Regions from separate parts of the Sphingobium sp. 3R8 genome, predicted to be linked through region 1. Evidence: riboswitches for the same ligand, from Rfam matches in the RefSeq annotation. Region 1 holds a riboswitch; each other region holds the start of a gene.
What was found. Region 1 has a riboswitch for cobalamin ahead of cobW (cobalamin biosynthesis protein CobW). Riboswitches for the same ligand answer to the same signal wherever they lie in the genome.
Positions count from the first base shown of each region.

Region 2: another riboswitch for cobalamin. It lies ahead of K9B33_RS18915 (TonB-dependent receptor plug domain-containing protein); the one in region 1 lies ahead of cobW (cobalamin biosynthesis protein CobW).
Region 3: another riboswitch for cobalamin. It lies ahead of K9B33_RS14145 (TonB-dependent receptor plug domain-containing protein); the one in region 1 lies ahead of cobW (cobalamin biosynthesis protein CobW).

Region 1 covers NZ_JAIQXR010000003.1:85,589-90,672, forward strand. Annotated here, with positions in the region: gene cobN (cobaltochelatase subunit CobN) at 1-2,881, opposite strand, end outside; gene cobW (cobalamin biosynthesis protein CobW) at 2,881-3,915, opposite strand; cobalamin riboswitch at 4,175-4,428, opposite strand; gene K9B33_RS03930 (histidine phosphatase family protein) at 4,492-5,084, opposite strand, start outside.
Region 2 covers NZ_JAIQXR010000023.1:18,308-23,391, forward strand. Annotated here, with positions in the region: gene K9B33_RS18905 (GMC family oxidoreductase) at 1-1,440, shown strand, start outside; gene K9B33_RS18910 (cobyrinate a,c-diamide synthase) at 1,546-2,853, shown strand; cobalamin riboswitch at 2,865-3,056, shown strand; gene K9B33_RS18915 (TonB-dependent receptor plug domain-containing protein) at 3,206-5,084, shown strand, end outside.
Region 3 covers NZ_JAIQXR010000014.1:41,885-46,968, reverse strand. Annotated here, with positions in the region: gene K9B33_RS14160 (ABC transporter ATP-binding protein) at 1-216, opposite strand, end outside; gene K9B33_RS14155 (FecCD family ABC transporter permease) at 210-1,208, opposite strand; gene K9B33_RS14150 (ABC transporter substrate-binding protein) at 1,247-2,056, shown strand; gene K9B33_RS14145 (TonB-dependent receptor plug domain-containing protein) at 2,093-3,931, opposite strand; cobalamin riboswitch at 4,096-4,310, opposite strand; gene fdhD (formate dehydrogenase accessory sulfurtransferase FdhD) at 4,380-5,084, opposite strand, start outside.

The DNA.
Region 1 (5,084 bases):
CGATCTGTTCGGGGAAAGCATCGCGGAAGAAGCCGGAGACGCGGAAGGTGACATCGACGCGCGGGCGGTTGAGTTCGGCGATCTTCATCACCTCGAAACCGATCACGCGGCCCGACGTCCAGTCCCAGCGCGGCCGCACGCCCATCAGCGCCAGGGCCTGGGCGATGTCGTCGCCGCCGGTGCGCATATTGGCCGTGCCCCAGGCGGACAACGCCATGGCCCTTGGATATTCGCCTTCGCGCTGGAGATAATCGTCCACCAGCAGTTGCGCCGAGCGGCGGCCAAGCTCCCATGCCGTGGCGGTCGGCACGGACCGGGTGTCGACCGAATAGAAGTTGCGGCCGGTCGGCAGCACGTCGGGGCGCCCGCGCGTGGGCGCGCCGGAGGGACCGGGCAATAGGAAACGCCCGTCCAGGCCAGCCAGCAACGCAGCCTTTTCGGCGGGGCCGCAACGGTCCACGCGGCTGGCGAGATCGTGCCGCAGCGACCGCATGACGGCCTGCGACGCTGGGCCGGGCGCTGTCGCACCCTCGACCAGCGCGACGGCCAGCAGTTCGAGCCGTTCGATCGTGTCGCCATGGCTGCGCCAGGGCGCATCGCCCACCGCTGCCAGCACGGCCGGTCGGGGACCGGTCCAGCCGTCGCCCATCCGGCAATCGAGCGGATCGAAGCCAAGGCCCAGATCGTCGGCCAAGGCGCGGAGCAGCGACGCCTGGCCCGCCTCGTCATAGCCGCGCGGGGTGCGGGACAGGGCGATGAGCAAGTCCGTGCGCAACCGGCCGGTCGGCGATCGCATGAAGATGTGCAGCCCGTCGCGTATCTGCATCTCCTTCAATTCGCATAAATAATTGTCGAGAGCCGCGAGCGCGTCATCGCCATCCCCGACGGCCCCGGCATCGGCGTCCAGTCCCTGCGACCGGGCAAGATCGAGAATCTCGGCTTTCAGATGCTGGATGCGGCGCGGGTCCATGCCGGCGGCGAGATAATATTCGTCGACCAGCGCTTCGAGCGCCTTCAACGGGCCATAGCTTTCCGCGCGCGTCAGCGGCGGGGTGAGATGATCGATGATCGCCGCGCCGATGCGGCGCTTCGCCTGCGTTCCTTCGCCCGGATCGTTGACGATGAAAGGATAGAGTTGCGGCACCGGCCCGGCGCAGATTTCCGGGAAGCAGGTGTCGGACAGGGCCAGCGCCTTGCCCGGCAGCCATTCCAGATTGCCATGCTTGCCGACATGGACGACCGCCTGCGCGCCGAAATCCTGGTTCAGCCAGAAATGAAAGGCCAGATAGCCATGCGGCGGGACCAGCGCCGGGTCATGATAGCTGGTCTTGGGATCGATATTATACCCGCGCGCGGGCTGCACTGCGACGACGATATGGCCGAAGCGATGGGCGGGCAGATGAAAGGCGTCGTCGCGCACGAAGGGATCGTCGGCAGGCGCGCCCCATCGCGCCGTCACCGCGCCACGTATCGACGCGGGCAGCGCGTCGAACCATAGGCTATAATCGCCGACCGGCAGGCGGACTTCGGGCAGGCGATCCAGCGACGCGCGGGCGTTGGTGACGCCGCCGAGCAGGATCGCCATCAGCCCCGCGCCGTCCAGGGGCGCATCGCCGACATGATAGCCCGCTTCGCGCAGGGCGGCGAGAATGGCGGCCGCGCTGGCCGGCGTGTCGAGGCCGACGCCATTGCCCAGCCGACCGTCGCGATTGGGATAATTGGCGAGAATGAGCGCAACACGCCGATTCGATGCGGGCGTGCGCCGCAATGCCGCCCAATTGGCGGCAAGATCGGCGACGAAAGCGACGCGATCGGGGGCAACGCGCGGCACCACGATGCCGCATTGGGTCCGGGCATCGAAACGCTCGGCCGCCTTGAAGGCGACAGCGCGGGTGAACAGGCGGCCGTCAATCTCGGGCAGGGCGACGTTCATCGCCAGGTCGCGGGGGCCAAGGCCGCGCGGACTGTCGGCCCAGTTCGCCTGTTCGACCCCCGCAAACACGGTCTGGAGAATCGGACAATCCGCGGTTTCGAGGACCGACGGCGTCCGCCGGTCGCCCGGCGAGGAAGCGGCGAAGGCGGTGGCGTTCAGGATGATGTCGGGCCGGATTTCAGCGATCAGGCCGCGCAGCCAGTCGATCGCGAACGGCTCGCGCAGCGCCCGCACATGGACGGTGACGACGTTCAGCCCGCGTCCCTTCAGCGCGGCGACGAGCGCATCGACGGCATCGAGCGTACCGGCGATCATCAGCGCGCGATAGAAGCAGAGGAGCGCGACGGGCTGTCCCGCGCGCCATCCTGTCCGCACATCGTCCAGCGTAGGCCGTTCCATACCCGCCAGATAGAGACCGGCGTCGGCGACCGGCACCGGATCGTCCGGCACGCCGATATCCGCGCCGATCAGCCGCGCGGCATGGCGCAGGAAGCCGACCGCATTGGCGACGCCGCCCTGCCGCAGATAGTCGCGGAGCCGTTCGCTGACCGCCACCGGCAGCGTCGCGGCGGCATCGAGCGACGGATCGGGTTCGCGCCCGTCAGCGATCGCGGCGAAGGCAATCCCCTTTTCGCGCGCCACCCGTGCGATCTCGTCGACGCCATAGGACCAATAGGCCTTGCCCCCCAGCAGCACCACGCACACGAAACGCGCATGGGCGATCACCTTTTCGACGTAGAGATCGACCGAATAGGGATGTTTGAGCTGGAGCAGGTTGACCAGCCGGATCGACGGCGCATCCTCACCCAGCAGGGCCGCCGCCTGGGCGAAACAGGCCAGCTCGCTGTCCGCCACGGTCAGGAACACGATCTCGCCCGGCGATTGATCGAGGTCGATCGCCTCCTCGCCATTGGAGACGGTTCCCGGCGTAGCGGCCAGCAAATGCATCAGGCGAAGGCCGCGCGAAGGGCGCTGTCGATGGCGGCCTGATTCAGCCCCTTCTGCCCGATCACCACCAGTTGTGACAGGCGCGACTCCTCCGCTTTCCAGGCGCGGTCGAAATAATGCTGGATGCGGGGACCGACCGCCTGGACGACCAACCGTGCCGGGCGCCCGGCGACGGCGACCATGCCCTTGATGCGCAGGATATCATGCGCCTCGATCAACGGGGCCATGGCCTGCACCAGCGCATCCACGCCCGCAATCTCGCCGCCGGTGACGACGAAGCTGTCGAAATCGTCATGGTCATGATCGGGGTCGCCGTCATGGTGCGATGGCCGCGCGTCGATATCCTCTTCCGCTTCGGCGAACAGGCCGAGCAGGACGCCGGCATCGATCGCGCCATGATCGGTCCGCACGATCTTCACCCCACTACGGATATCCTTGCCTATGTCGCCCTCGATCCGGGTCAGCGCGTCAGCATCGACCATGTCGGCCTTGTTGAGGATGACGAGGTCCGCGCAGGCGAGCTGGTCTTCGTATAGTTCCTCCAGCGGACTGTCATGGTCGAGCGAGGGGTCGGCCGCCCGCGCCAGCGCCAGCGCGGCTTCGTCGGCGGCGAAGCGCCCGGCGGCGACCGCATCGGCGTCGATCAGCGCCACGACGCCATCCACGGTCGCGCGGGTGCGGATTTCGGGCCACTGGAACGCCTTCACCAGCGGCTTGGGCAGCGCCAGGCCGGACGTTTCGATGATGATATGGTCTGGCGGATTGGCGCGGTCGAGCAGCTTGAGCATGGTCGGCAGGAAATCGTCGGCCACGGTGCAGCAGATGCAGCCATTGGCCAGTTCGACGATATCGTCCTCCGGGCACGCCTCGTCATTGCATCCGCGCAGCAGCGCGCCGTCCACGCCGACATCGCCGAACTCGTTGACGATCAGCGCCAGCCTGCGGCCCTTGGCATTGTGCAGCAGGTGCCGGATCAACGTCGTCTTGCCCGCCCCCAGAAAGCCTGTGATGACGGTGGTCGGGATCTTGCTCACGCTTCTTCTCCTTCAAGCGCCATGGGATTCATGCGCGCGAAGGGGCGATCGGCATCGCCGAGCCTGATAATGGCCATGTCTACCCCCGCTGCACCTGAGCGATATCTCGGGCGGGGGCGTGCCGGACGCGAACGAACGGTCGATGCGCGGCGACGAGCAGGCGCATGGAGCCCGTCAGCGCGCACCGATGCGGCCCCAGCCACATGGGTTCGTCGCTCAGACGGCGTTCACCGTGCCCCGGCCATCCCCTGGACCAAAGCAAGAGCGACCAGACGCCGGCAGGTCTCCTGGCTCGCGGGTCATCGCTTAATGCACGCCTTCCCAGGCCTCGCAGGATTTAGCGTCCGGCCCAGTGGCTGCTCCCCTGGAAAGGGAGCGATGTGCATCGCGCTCGCCGCTTACAGTTGCAGGGACAGCTGCGGATTTGGATGAGCGCCCTCGTCGAGGGACTGCCACCCGCACCGCCTTCCCATTTTAATCCCCTTGCGGGGAACCGGCGCGATCAGTCATCGAAGGGGGCTTGCGGCTCCCCGGATGCGGTCGGCGATACCGGCTGCCGGGGCCGTCCGCAAGCCCTCAGTGCGGTGCGATCGCCTGAAGCCGCCAGATGCGGTTGAAGGACAGGCGAACGGCGGATAGCGGCGCAATGTCGATGGCAGGCGTCGTCACGAGCGGAAAGCCCAGCGCGTGCGCCAAGGCGGCGCGGATCGTCATGGCATGGCTGATGGCGCAGACGCATCCGGGCGACTGCGCCATTCCGTCCAGCCAGCCGCCTACCCGCTGTCGCACCGATTCCATGGTCTCACCATCCGCGGTGCCCTGCGTCGGATCGGCGATCCAGTCGGACAGGGCGGCCGGTTCGGCGGCAGAAAGGTCCGCAAACGACCGGCCCGTCCAGCGCCCGGCATCCATGTCCACCAGCGCCACCTCGACCGAGGCGTCCAGCCCCATCGCCTGGGCAGTCTGCGCGGCGGCGCGGGACGGGCTGCAAAGGACATGGTTGTCGAAACCCGGCGGCAGGCGGCAGGCGGCGGCATCATGCGCGCCGCGTGCGTCCAGGCCCTCGTCCAGCGCCGGAAAGCCGCCGATCCGGCTGGACGGCGTGGACGCCGCGCATAGGAGAAGGAGGGATGTAGCCAGCGGAACCTCCGGGAGATGTTGACGTCGCG
Region 2 (5,084 bases), on a different contig from region 1:
GCCTATGACTGGTGCCATCAGGTCGAGCCGGACCCGTCGCTGGGTGGCCGGGCCGATATCTGGCCGGCGGGCAAGATGCTGGGCGGTGGCAGTGCGCTCAACGGCATGATGTTCATCCGCGGTCATCGCTGGGACTATGATGAATGGGCGCGGCAGGGCGCGGCGGGATGGGATTATGAATCGGTCCTGCCCTATTTCCGGCGGATGGAGGATAATGAGCGCGGCGCCGACCAGTGGCGCGGCACTGGTGGACCGATCGCGGTGTCCGAAGGGCGCGCGCGCTATCCGATTACCGACCAGTGGATCGCAGCGGCGCAGGCGGCGGGCATCCCCCGCTCGTCGGATCTGAACGGGCAGAACGCCGAGGGCGTCGACTATGTGCAGGTGTCACAGCGAGGCGGCACACGCTGTTCCGCGGCGCGGGGCTATCTGCACGAGCGGCGCAGTGGCAAGGCGCCCACCATAATGCTGGGGGCGCAATTGCTGCGCATCCTGATCGAGGCAGGTCGCGCGGTCGGCATCGTCTATTGGCAGGACGGCGTTGAAAAGACGCTGCGTGCGCGCCATGGCGTGGTGCTGAGTGCCGGGGCGATGAACACGCCGCGCCTGCTGATGCTGTCCGGTATTGGCCCGGCCGACCATCTGCGCGCCCATGGGATAGAGGTCGTCCGCGACCTCCCCGGCGTCGGCGCCAATCTTCAGGACCATGTGGGCACCCATGTCGTGAACGAGGTGGATGTGCGGACGCTCAACAGCGATGCGCAGGGGCTGCGCGGGGCGTGGCAGGTGCTGCGCTACGCGCTGTCGCGTCGCGGCGCGCTGACCACGGCGATCGGCCACGCCCAGGCCTTCGTGAAGAGCCGGCCGGACCTGCCTGCGCCCAATCTGCAGATCAGCTTTGCCGCCTTCGCTTTCGATTTCGACGAACAGGGCCGGCTGATGCTGCGCAAGACGCCGTCGGTCTCGACCCTGGTCGGGCTTATGCGGCCCAGCCATCGTGGGCGGATCAGTCTGCGCTCGGCCGACCCCTTCGCGCCGCCGAAAATCGAACATCGGCAACTGGGCAGCGACGATGATATCGAGCAGATCGTCGAGGGCATCGGCATCGCCCGCTCGATCTTGCATGAGACACCGATTGCGACACATATAAGGGGGGAGCTACGCCCCGGCTCGGGGCTGACCGACCCGGAACAGTTGCGCGCCTACGTGCGCATGGCATCGATCCCACTATATCACCCGGTCGGCACGGCCAGGATGGGCGCGCGCGACGATGCGTTGGCGGTGGTCGACGCCGATCTGGCCGTCATCGGCGTCGAGGGGCTGTGGGTCGCCGACGCCTCGGTCATGCCCAGCCTTCCCGCCGGCAATACCAACGCCACCGCGATCATGATCGGCGACAAGGGCGCGGATCACCTGCTGAGGCGCCTCCGCCGCAATTGACGCGCTGGCGGCGCGGGGCCTGCTTTGCCACAAGGCGGGCATGACACCGAATCGCGCCGCCCTCTTCGTGGATGCCATCGCCCCCTTGCCGGTATGGCGCACGTCGTGACGCCGCGACTGGGCGCGGGACTGGTGATCGCCGCCCCGGCGTCGGGCGCGGGCAAGACGATGGTGACGATTGGCCTGCAACGCGCCTTCACCGATCGCGGCCTGAGCGTGCAGGGTGCCAAATGCGGACCCGACTATATCGACCCGGCCTTTCACGAAGCCGCGACCGGCCGGCCCTCGATTAACCTGGACGGTTTCGCCATGGCGCCGACCATGCTGCAGGGGCTGGCGGCGCACGTCGCTACAACTGTCCAACTCGTCGTCGCGGAAGGCGCGATGGGCCTTTATGACGGCACGCGGGCGCCGGGTCGTTCGGGCGCGTCGGCCGATGTGGCGCGGCTGCTGGGCTGGCCGATGCTGCTGGTCGTCGATGCCCGCGCAGCGGCGCAGACGGTGGCGGCGGTGGCGCATGGCTGCGCGACTTTTCCCGGCGCGCCGGCCATCGCCGGAGTGATCGCCAACAAGGTGGCCAGCACGCGCCATGTCCGCATGATCGAGGATGGGTTCGCGCGTATCGGCCTGCCGCTGCTGGGTGCGATGGCCACGGACGAGGGATTGGCCATGCCGTCCCGCCATCTGGGACTGGTGCAGGCTGGCGAAACGGAGGAACTGGAACGGCGAATCGACGCGATCGCAGCGCGGGTGACGGCGCAATGCGATCTGGATGCGATCCAGGCGGCGGCCGGCGCTACGACAGACGTGCCGGCGCAACCGCCCGGCATCCGGCCACCGGGGCAGCGGATCGCCGTCGCCAGGGACGCCGCCTTCAGCTTCTTCTATCCCCATATCGTACATTGGTGGCGGTCGGCCGGCGCGGAGCTGCGCTTCTTTTCTCCGCTGGCGGACGAATCGCCGCCCGCCGATTGCGATGCCTGCTGGCTGCCCGGCGGCTATCCCGAACTCCATGCTGCGCGGATCGCGGCCAATGGCCAGTTCCTGAACGGCCTGCGCGCCTTTGCGCAGAGCCGGCCGGTGCATGGCGAATGCGGCGGCTATATGGTGCTGGGCCGCACGCTGGAGGATGGCGACGGCATCGTCCACCCGATGGCGGGCCTGTTGCCGATGGATACCAGTTTTGCGCGCAGGCGCCGAACATTGGGCTATCGCAGCGCGCGGCTGCGGCACGGCACCAGCTTCGCCTCTGTCGGGCAGCTATTGCTGGGTCATGAGTTCCACTATGCCAGCATCACCGCCAGCGAGGGCGAGCCGCTGGCCGACATGGCCGATGCGGAGGGGCAGGCCCTCCCTCCGGCGGGCCACCGCGCGGGCCAGGTGACCGGTGGCTTCTTCCACTTGATCGCCTGATCCAAGTCGATTAGGGCGGCTGCGCGTCAGGTTCCCCGCAAGGGGATCAAAAGGGAACGGGGTTAAAGACCCCGGCTGCCCCTGCAACTGTGAGCGGCGAGCCATCGAGGCACAAGCCATTGGAATCGATGATTCCGAGAAGGCGCTTCGAATACGGCATTGACCCGCAAGCCAGGAGACCTGCCTGTCGCGGTCGTTCTTCGTCCGGACAGGGTGTGCCGGTCGAACGAGGATATCCTCGCGCAACGACAAGCTGACCGTGCGGGTTCGCACGGTGGCGATGTCGTGCGCGCGTGCGCTCTGCATCGCCACCGCGTCGCGTCCGCCCGGTCCTGTCAACGACTGGGGGATTATGATGCATTGGATTTCAAAGAGCGGCCTTCTGCTTCTGGCGGGCCTGTCGACGCCGGCCTTGGCCGATGATGCGGGCGAGGTGATCGTGACTGCGCTGCGCCAGCCGCAGGCCATCGAACAGGTGGCATCGAGCATCACCATCATCGACAAGCCGGCAATCGACGCCGCACAGGCGTTGGCGGTGTCCGACCTGCTGATCCGCACGCCGGGCGTCAGCTTCACCCGCAATGGCGGCTATGGCACGGCGACCTCGATCCGCATTCGCGGCGCGGAGGCCGACCAGACCGTGCTGGTCATCGACGGCGTGAAGCTGGCCGATCCGTCCTCGACCGGCGGCGGCTATAATTTCGCGACGCTGATGACCGGCGACATCGACCGGATCGAGATATTGCGCGGTCCACAGTCGATCCTCTGGGGCAGCCAGGCGATCGGTGGCGTGGTGAACATCGTCACCGCGCGGGCCGAACGCCCGATCGAAGGCAGCTTCGATATCGAGGCGGGATCGCGCGATACCGTCAGCGCCCGCGCTGCGCTGGGCGGACGACAGGGCGCGATCGACTGGCAGGTCTCGGGCAGCCGCTTCACGACGGAGGGCATCTCGGCGATCAGCCCGCGCTTTGGCGCCAAGGAGAAGGACGGCTACACCAACGGCACGCTCAACGGGCGGCTCGGCGTCGCGCTGGCGCCGGGCGTGTCGATCGATATGCGCGGCTATTATGCCAAGGGGCGCACCGACATCGACAGCGCCGGGGCCATTCCGGACAGTCCCGAATATTCAGAAGTCGAGGAATGGATCGGCTATGCCGGCCTCAACGCCGACCTGTTCGGCGGCGCGCTGCGCAATCGCCTGTCCTTCAGCCGCAGCGAGACGCTACGCGACAACGTCAACCCCGCCCGCAAACTGCGCCAGACCAGTTTCACCGCCAGAGGCGAGACGAAGCGCTACGAATATCAGGGCGTGTTCACCATCGCGCAGGGCTGGACCGCGGCCTTCGGCGCGGAGCGCGAGGAGCAGCGGATGCGCACGGCTTCGCCTTCCGATAGTTTGGCTGCCTACGCCACGACCCGCGGGTCTGCCGATATCGACAGCCTCTATGCCCAACTGAGCGTCGAGCCGCTGGCCGGCCTGACCGTCAATGGCGGAGTGCGCTACGATCATCATTCGACCTTTGGCGGCAACACAGTCTTCGGCGCGGGCGCAGCCTGGGCGCTGGTCAAGGACCGCACGATCCTGCGGGCGAGCTATGGCGAGGGCTTCAAGGCGCCGACGCTCTACCAGCTCTACAGCGATTATGGGAACACCGCCCTGGTGCCTGAAAAGGCGCATGGCTGGGATGCCGGCATCGAACAGCATCTGTTCGACCATGCGCTGATCCTGTCGGCGACCTGGTTCGATCGCAGCACCGACAATCTCATCACCTATAATGGCTGTCCGACGACCAACCGGCCGCCGCTCTGCTATGCGCCGGGCACGACGACACCGCGCTTTGGCTATTATGCCAATGTCCAGCGCAGCGAGGCGCACGGGCTGGAACTGGCCGGCGTCGCCCATGTCGGTCGGCTGACGATCGACGGCAATTATAGCTGGGTGTCCGCGGAGGATCGGTCGCCGGGCCTGAACTATGGCAACCAACTGGCGCGGCGACCGCGCCATGCGGCCAATGCGACAGCGCGGTACGACTGGGCGTTCGGTCTGAGTACCGCCGTGGCGGTGCGCTGGTCGGGCAAGGCGCTCGACACCGCGCGCACCAGCGCCACGGTCGCGCCACTGGTCAACGCGGCCTACACGCTGGTGGATCTGCGTGCCGAAATGCCGGTGATGGGCAAGCTGACGCTATTCGGCCGGGTCGAAAATCTGTTCGACGAATATTATGAAA
Region 3 (5,084 bases), on a different contig from region 1:
CCGGTCGAGCCGCTTCCCGTCCTGCCCATCGATCAGCACTCGCCCCGCCTGCGGCGACACCAGTCCCAGCAACGCACGGATCAGCGTCGATTTGCCCGCGCCATTGGGACCGACCACGCCGACCAGCGTGCCCGGTTCCAGCGTCACGTCCACATCGCGCACCGCCGCGTGGCGACCCAGCCGCACCGTCAGCCCCTGCGCCGATATCGTCACCATAGCCGCCGCTCCCGTATCAGATGGACCAGGAAGACCGGCACGCCCAGCAGCGCCGTCACCACCCCCAGTTTCAATTCGTTGTTCGTCGGGATCAGCCTGACCCCGATATCCGCCAGCGTCAGCAGCGCCGCGCCGCCCAGCAGCGAAGGCAGCAGCACCGCCGAGGGCGACCGGTCGGTCAGCGGCCGGACCAGATGCGGCACGATCAACCCGACGAAGCCGATCGATCCCGACACCGCGACCGCGCCGCCTACGCCGATCGCCACGCCCAGCATCATGCGCAACCGCGCAGCGGGCAGATTGACGCCCAGCGCCTGCGCGCCATCCTCCCCCAATGTCAGCGCGTCCAGCGTCCGCCCGTCCGCGATCAGCAGCGCCGCGCCGACGACGACGCAGGGTAAGGCAATCCAGACATGGGCGTAGCTGCGATTTTCCAGACTCCCCATCAGCCAGCTCATGATTTCCATCGCAGCGAAGGGATTGGGCGACAGGTTGAGCGCCAGGCTGATCCCCGCCCCCGCCAGCGTCGCCACGGCGATGCCGGCCAGGATCAGCGTCAGCGGGCTTTCCACCGTGCCCGACAGCGCGAACAGGGTCAGGATGGCGACGAGTCCGGTCAATATGGCCAGCAGCGGCAGCACCATCGGATGCAGCTGCGCCAGCCCGAAATAGAGCGCGCAGACCGCCCCCAGCGCCGCCGCATTGGACGCGCCCAGCACCGACGGTTCGGCCAGCGGATTGCGCAGATAGCCTTGCAACGCGGCGCCGGCCACGCCCAGCATCGCGCCGACGATCAGGCCCAGCAGCATCCGCGGCAGGCGCAGATCCAGCACGATGGTGCGGGCGACCGCGTCTCCCCCGCCGGTCAGCACCGCGCCGATCCGCCCCGGACTGATCGCCACCGCGCCCAGCAGGACCGATCCGAACGCCGCCGCCACGACCAGCAGCAGCAGGCCGGGGATCAGCAACGGATGATGACGGCGCACGGTCATGGCTTGCCTCCTTGCCCATGCTTGATAAGGCGATGGGCATGACCAGCAGGATATTTCTGGCGGCGACCGCGCTGATCGCACTGACCGGCGCTGCCGCCCCCACGGCGCCGCGCCGCATCGTCTCGCTCAACGTCTGCGCCGACCAATATCTGCTCGCCCTCGCCGATCCCGTTCAGATTGCCGCGCTCAGCAGCAATGCGCGCGATCCCGAACTGTCCGCTGCGACGACCAGGGCGCGCGGTTTTCGCACGCTGCGCCGTCCCGCGGAGGAAGTGCTGGCGATCCGCCCCGACCTGATCCTGGGTTTCCCGATCGGCCCGAATGCGGTGGCGGGCGCGCCGCCGGGCCAGTGGCGCACGCTCGGCCTCGCCAGCGCCGACAGCTATGGCGCGATCCTCGACCAGATCAGGCAGGTGGCGCGCGCGACCGGCCATGTCGATCGCGGCGAGGCGCTGATCGCGGCCATGAATCGCGATCTCGCCGCCCTGCCCCGTCCCAGGCGTGGCGGCGTCGCGGCCTATTATCAGCGGCGCGGCTATATGACCGGCACCGGCACGCTGATCGATGATCTTATGCGCCGCGTCGGCCTCACCAATCTCGCCGCCAAACTTGGCAAACCGCCGCTGGCGCAAGTGCCGCTGGAAGAAATGGTGGCGGCGCGGCCCGACTGGCTGATCGTGGAAAGCGCCACCGACCGCGTGGTCGATCAGGGCACCGAAATGCTGCACCATCCCGCGCTCGCCGCCGTTCCGCGCATCAGCCTGCCGCAAAGCTGGACCGTGTGCGGCGGCCCCGCCTATGTGCAGGCGGCGCGCACCATCATGGCGCGACTGAACGCGCCGCGCTGAAGGGGCAGGCATCACGCCCGCCCCCTTGCCTGTCGATCAGAAGCGAACACGCACGCCGCCATAGGCAGCGCGGCCATAGGACCCATAGCCATAGGCCGTCTGGTACGTCTCATCGAACAGATTGTCGATGCGACCATAGACTTCCAGATGCGCGCCCAGCGGCATCGAGGCCCGCACCCCGGCCAGCGCATAGCCGTCCAGCCGCCGCGTATTCGCCGCATTGTCGAAGCTGTCGCCCACCATCGTGACCGTCGCGCCGGTCGACAGGCCGAACGACCAGACATAGTCGGCCGACACGCTCACCGCATTGGCGGCGCGGCGGGCCAGGCGATTGCCGAAATCGGCCGACCCTGCCGACCGGTCGCGCGCATCGACATAGCTGTAGCTGCCGGTGACGGTCAGCGCATCGACCGGCTTCAGCGCGATCGACGCTTCCACGCCCTTGGCGCGGGTGCGGTCCAGATTGCCATAGGTGAAGGTGGCGTTGTCATAATTGATCTGGTTGCGCGTATCGCGGCGGAAAGCGGTGACCGACAACATCGCCCGACCACCGTCCAGGCTCTGGTCGAACCCGACATCATAGCTTTTGGACCGTTCAGGGCGCAGCGCCGCATTGCCGCTAAAGCTGTCGTACAGTTGATAGAGCGACGGCGCCTTGAACCCTTCGCCATAGCTCAGCCGCACATTGGTCGCGCCGCCATTGGGCGAATAATTGGCGTTCGCGCCGAAGGTCGTCGCGCCGCCAAACTGGCTATGGTCGTCATGGCGCACGCCACCGGTCACGGCCAAACCAGCGAAAGGCTTGACGATCGCCAGCGCATAGACGCTGTCGATGTTGATCTTCGCGCTGGCGGTCGAACCGAAGCCGAAGAAATCATAATCCGGCCGCTCATGCTCATAGCCGAACAGCAGCTTGGCCTGGTCGACCGGCGCGTAGACGCCTTCATATTCGAAGCGCAGGTTGGTGCCCGAATAGCCATAGTCGGGGTCGGTGCCGCGCACGAAATAATAGTCGCGATCGTTGCGCATCCAGGTGACGGCGGCGCGGTTGGTCAGCTTGCCATCCAGCAGCGCCAGGTTGAGGCCCGCATAGCCGACATATTGGTCGAGCTTGCTGACGTCGCTGCTGTCGGCAGGTGCGCCGAAGAAGCTGTCATAGTCGAGGTCGGCATGGATATAATAGCCGCGCAGGTCCAGGCTCAGCATATCGGTGAAGCTGAGCTTCAGCCTGGCGTTGGTCGCGATATTCTCGGTCCCGTCGCGCTCCGTCCCGCCTGCGGCCGACGAAATGCCGTCGGTGCGGAAATAGGCCGCGCCTACGCCGCCCGTGGCGATGCCGCTGGTGCCCGACACGTCCGCCTTGGCGCTCAGCGTGTCGCTATAGCCATAATCCACCGATGCGTTCGCGCCGAAGCCCTCGGCCGGCACGCCGGTCATCAGGTTGACCACGCCACCGATCGCCTGGCTGCCATGGACCACCGAGTTGGAGCCGCGCAATATTTCGATCCGCTGGATATTGCCGGTCAGCAGCGGGCCGAAATCATAGCCGTCGCCGATGCCGCTGGGATCGTTGACCTTCACCCCGTCGATCAGCACCAAAGTCTGCGTCGTCTCCGCGCCGCGCAGCGACACGCCGGTCACGCCGCCGGTCGATCCGTTGCGGTTGAAGCGCACGCCCGGCGTCGTCGCCAGCAAATCGACCACATCGATCGCCTGCCGCGTCTTGATCGTCTCCGCATCGATCACGGTGATCGCCTGGCCGACCTCGTCGCGCGACTGCGCAATACCCGTGGCGGTGACGACGATCTCGTCATCCTGCGCCCATACCGGCGTCGCCACGATCAGCGCCACCAGAGAAATGCCTGTTTTCAACATATATACCCCCCGGCGCCGGTGCGACTTGGCCTGGGGCGTCCGCAATGCGGTCGGGCGGAAGCAAGGGATGGCGCCATATCCCGTCCACAACCCGATGCGGCCCCGGCCGCATGGCGTCGCTCGACGGAAAAACCACCGTGCTCCGGCCATCCCCTGGACCAAAGCAAGAGCGACCAAGCGCCGGCAGGTCTCCTGGCTCGCGGGTCGCAGCACGGATGCATAGCCTTCCCGGACATGGGTCCAGTGGCCGGTCTTTCGACCATATGCATCGCACTATCCGCTTACAGTTGCAGGGACAGCCACGGAATTGGGCGCTCGCACGCCCGCACCGCATTCCCGATTAAGCCCGTTGCCGGGCACCGGCGCGATCATCTCGCAGGGGAAGCCAAGCCGCCCCCACGCCGCGCGCTCTAAGGGAAAGCGGATGCGATGCCAAGCGGCACCGGGTTTAAGCCAACGGCCTGTTGCTCCGCAGCAACATGGCGTCCCGCCGCGCCAGCACGACCAGCGGCAAGCCGGCCTCTTCCGCGCGGGCGGCCGCCAGCCGGGTCGGCGCGGAAAGGGTGACGAGCAGCGGGCATTGGCTCAGCACGGCCTTTTCCACCAGTTCATAGGAACAGCGCGACGACAGCAGCGCAAAACCGCCGTCCCAGTCCGCGCCAGCCCGCGCCATCGCCCCGATCAGCTTGTCGAACGCATTGTGCCGCCCGACATCCTCGCGCACCAGCCGGACGGCCCCGTCCGCCCCGACCCAGGCCGCGGCATGGGCCGCGCCAGTCGCCGCGTTCAACGGCTGGTGATCGTGCAGCGCCGCCAGCGCGCGAAAGATGGCGGCGCGGTCCGCCCGCGACGTCGTCATCACCCGCGGCAGCGGCCGGATCGCCTGCTCCAGATTCTCGATCCCGCATATGCCGCAGGAGGATTCGGACGCACGATGCCGCACCCGCTCCAGCAGCGCATCGGTGCGGTCCTGCGGCAAGGTCGCGCGGGCCACGATGCCCTGTTCAGTCCGATGGGTATCGACGTCGAACGCCGCGTCGCCCGGCCCGATCAGCCGCTCGCCCAACGCAAAGCCCAACACCAGATCGCCAATGTCGGTGGGCGTCGCCATCAGCACCGCATAGCCGATGCCGTTAAATTCGATCGCGACCGG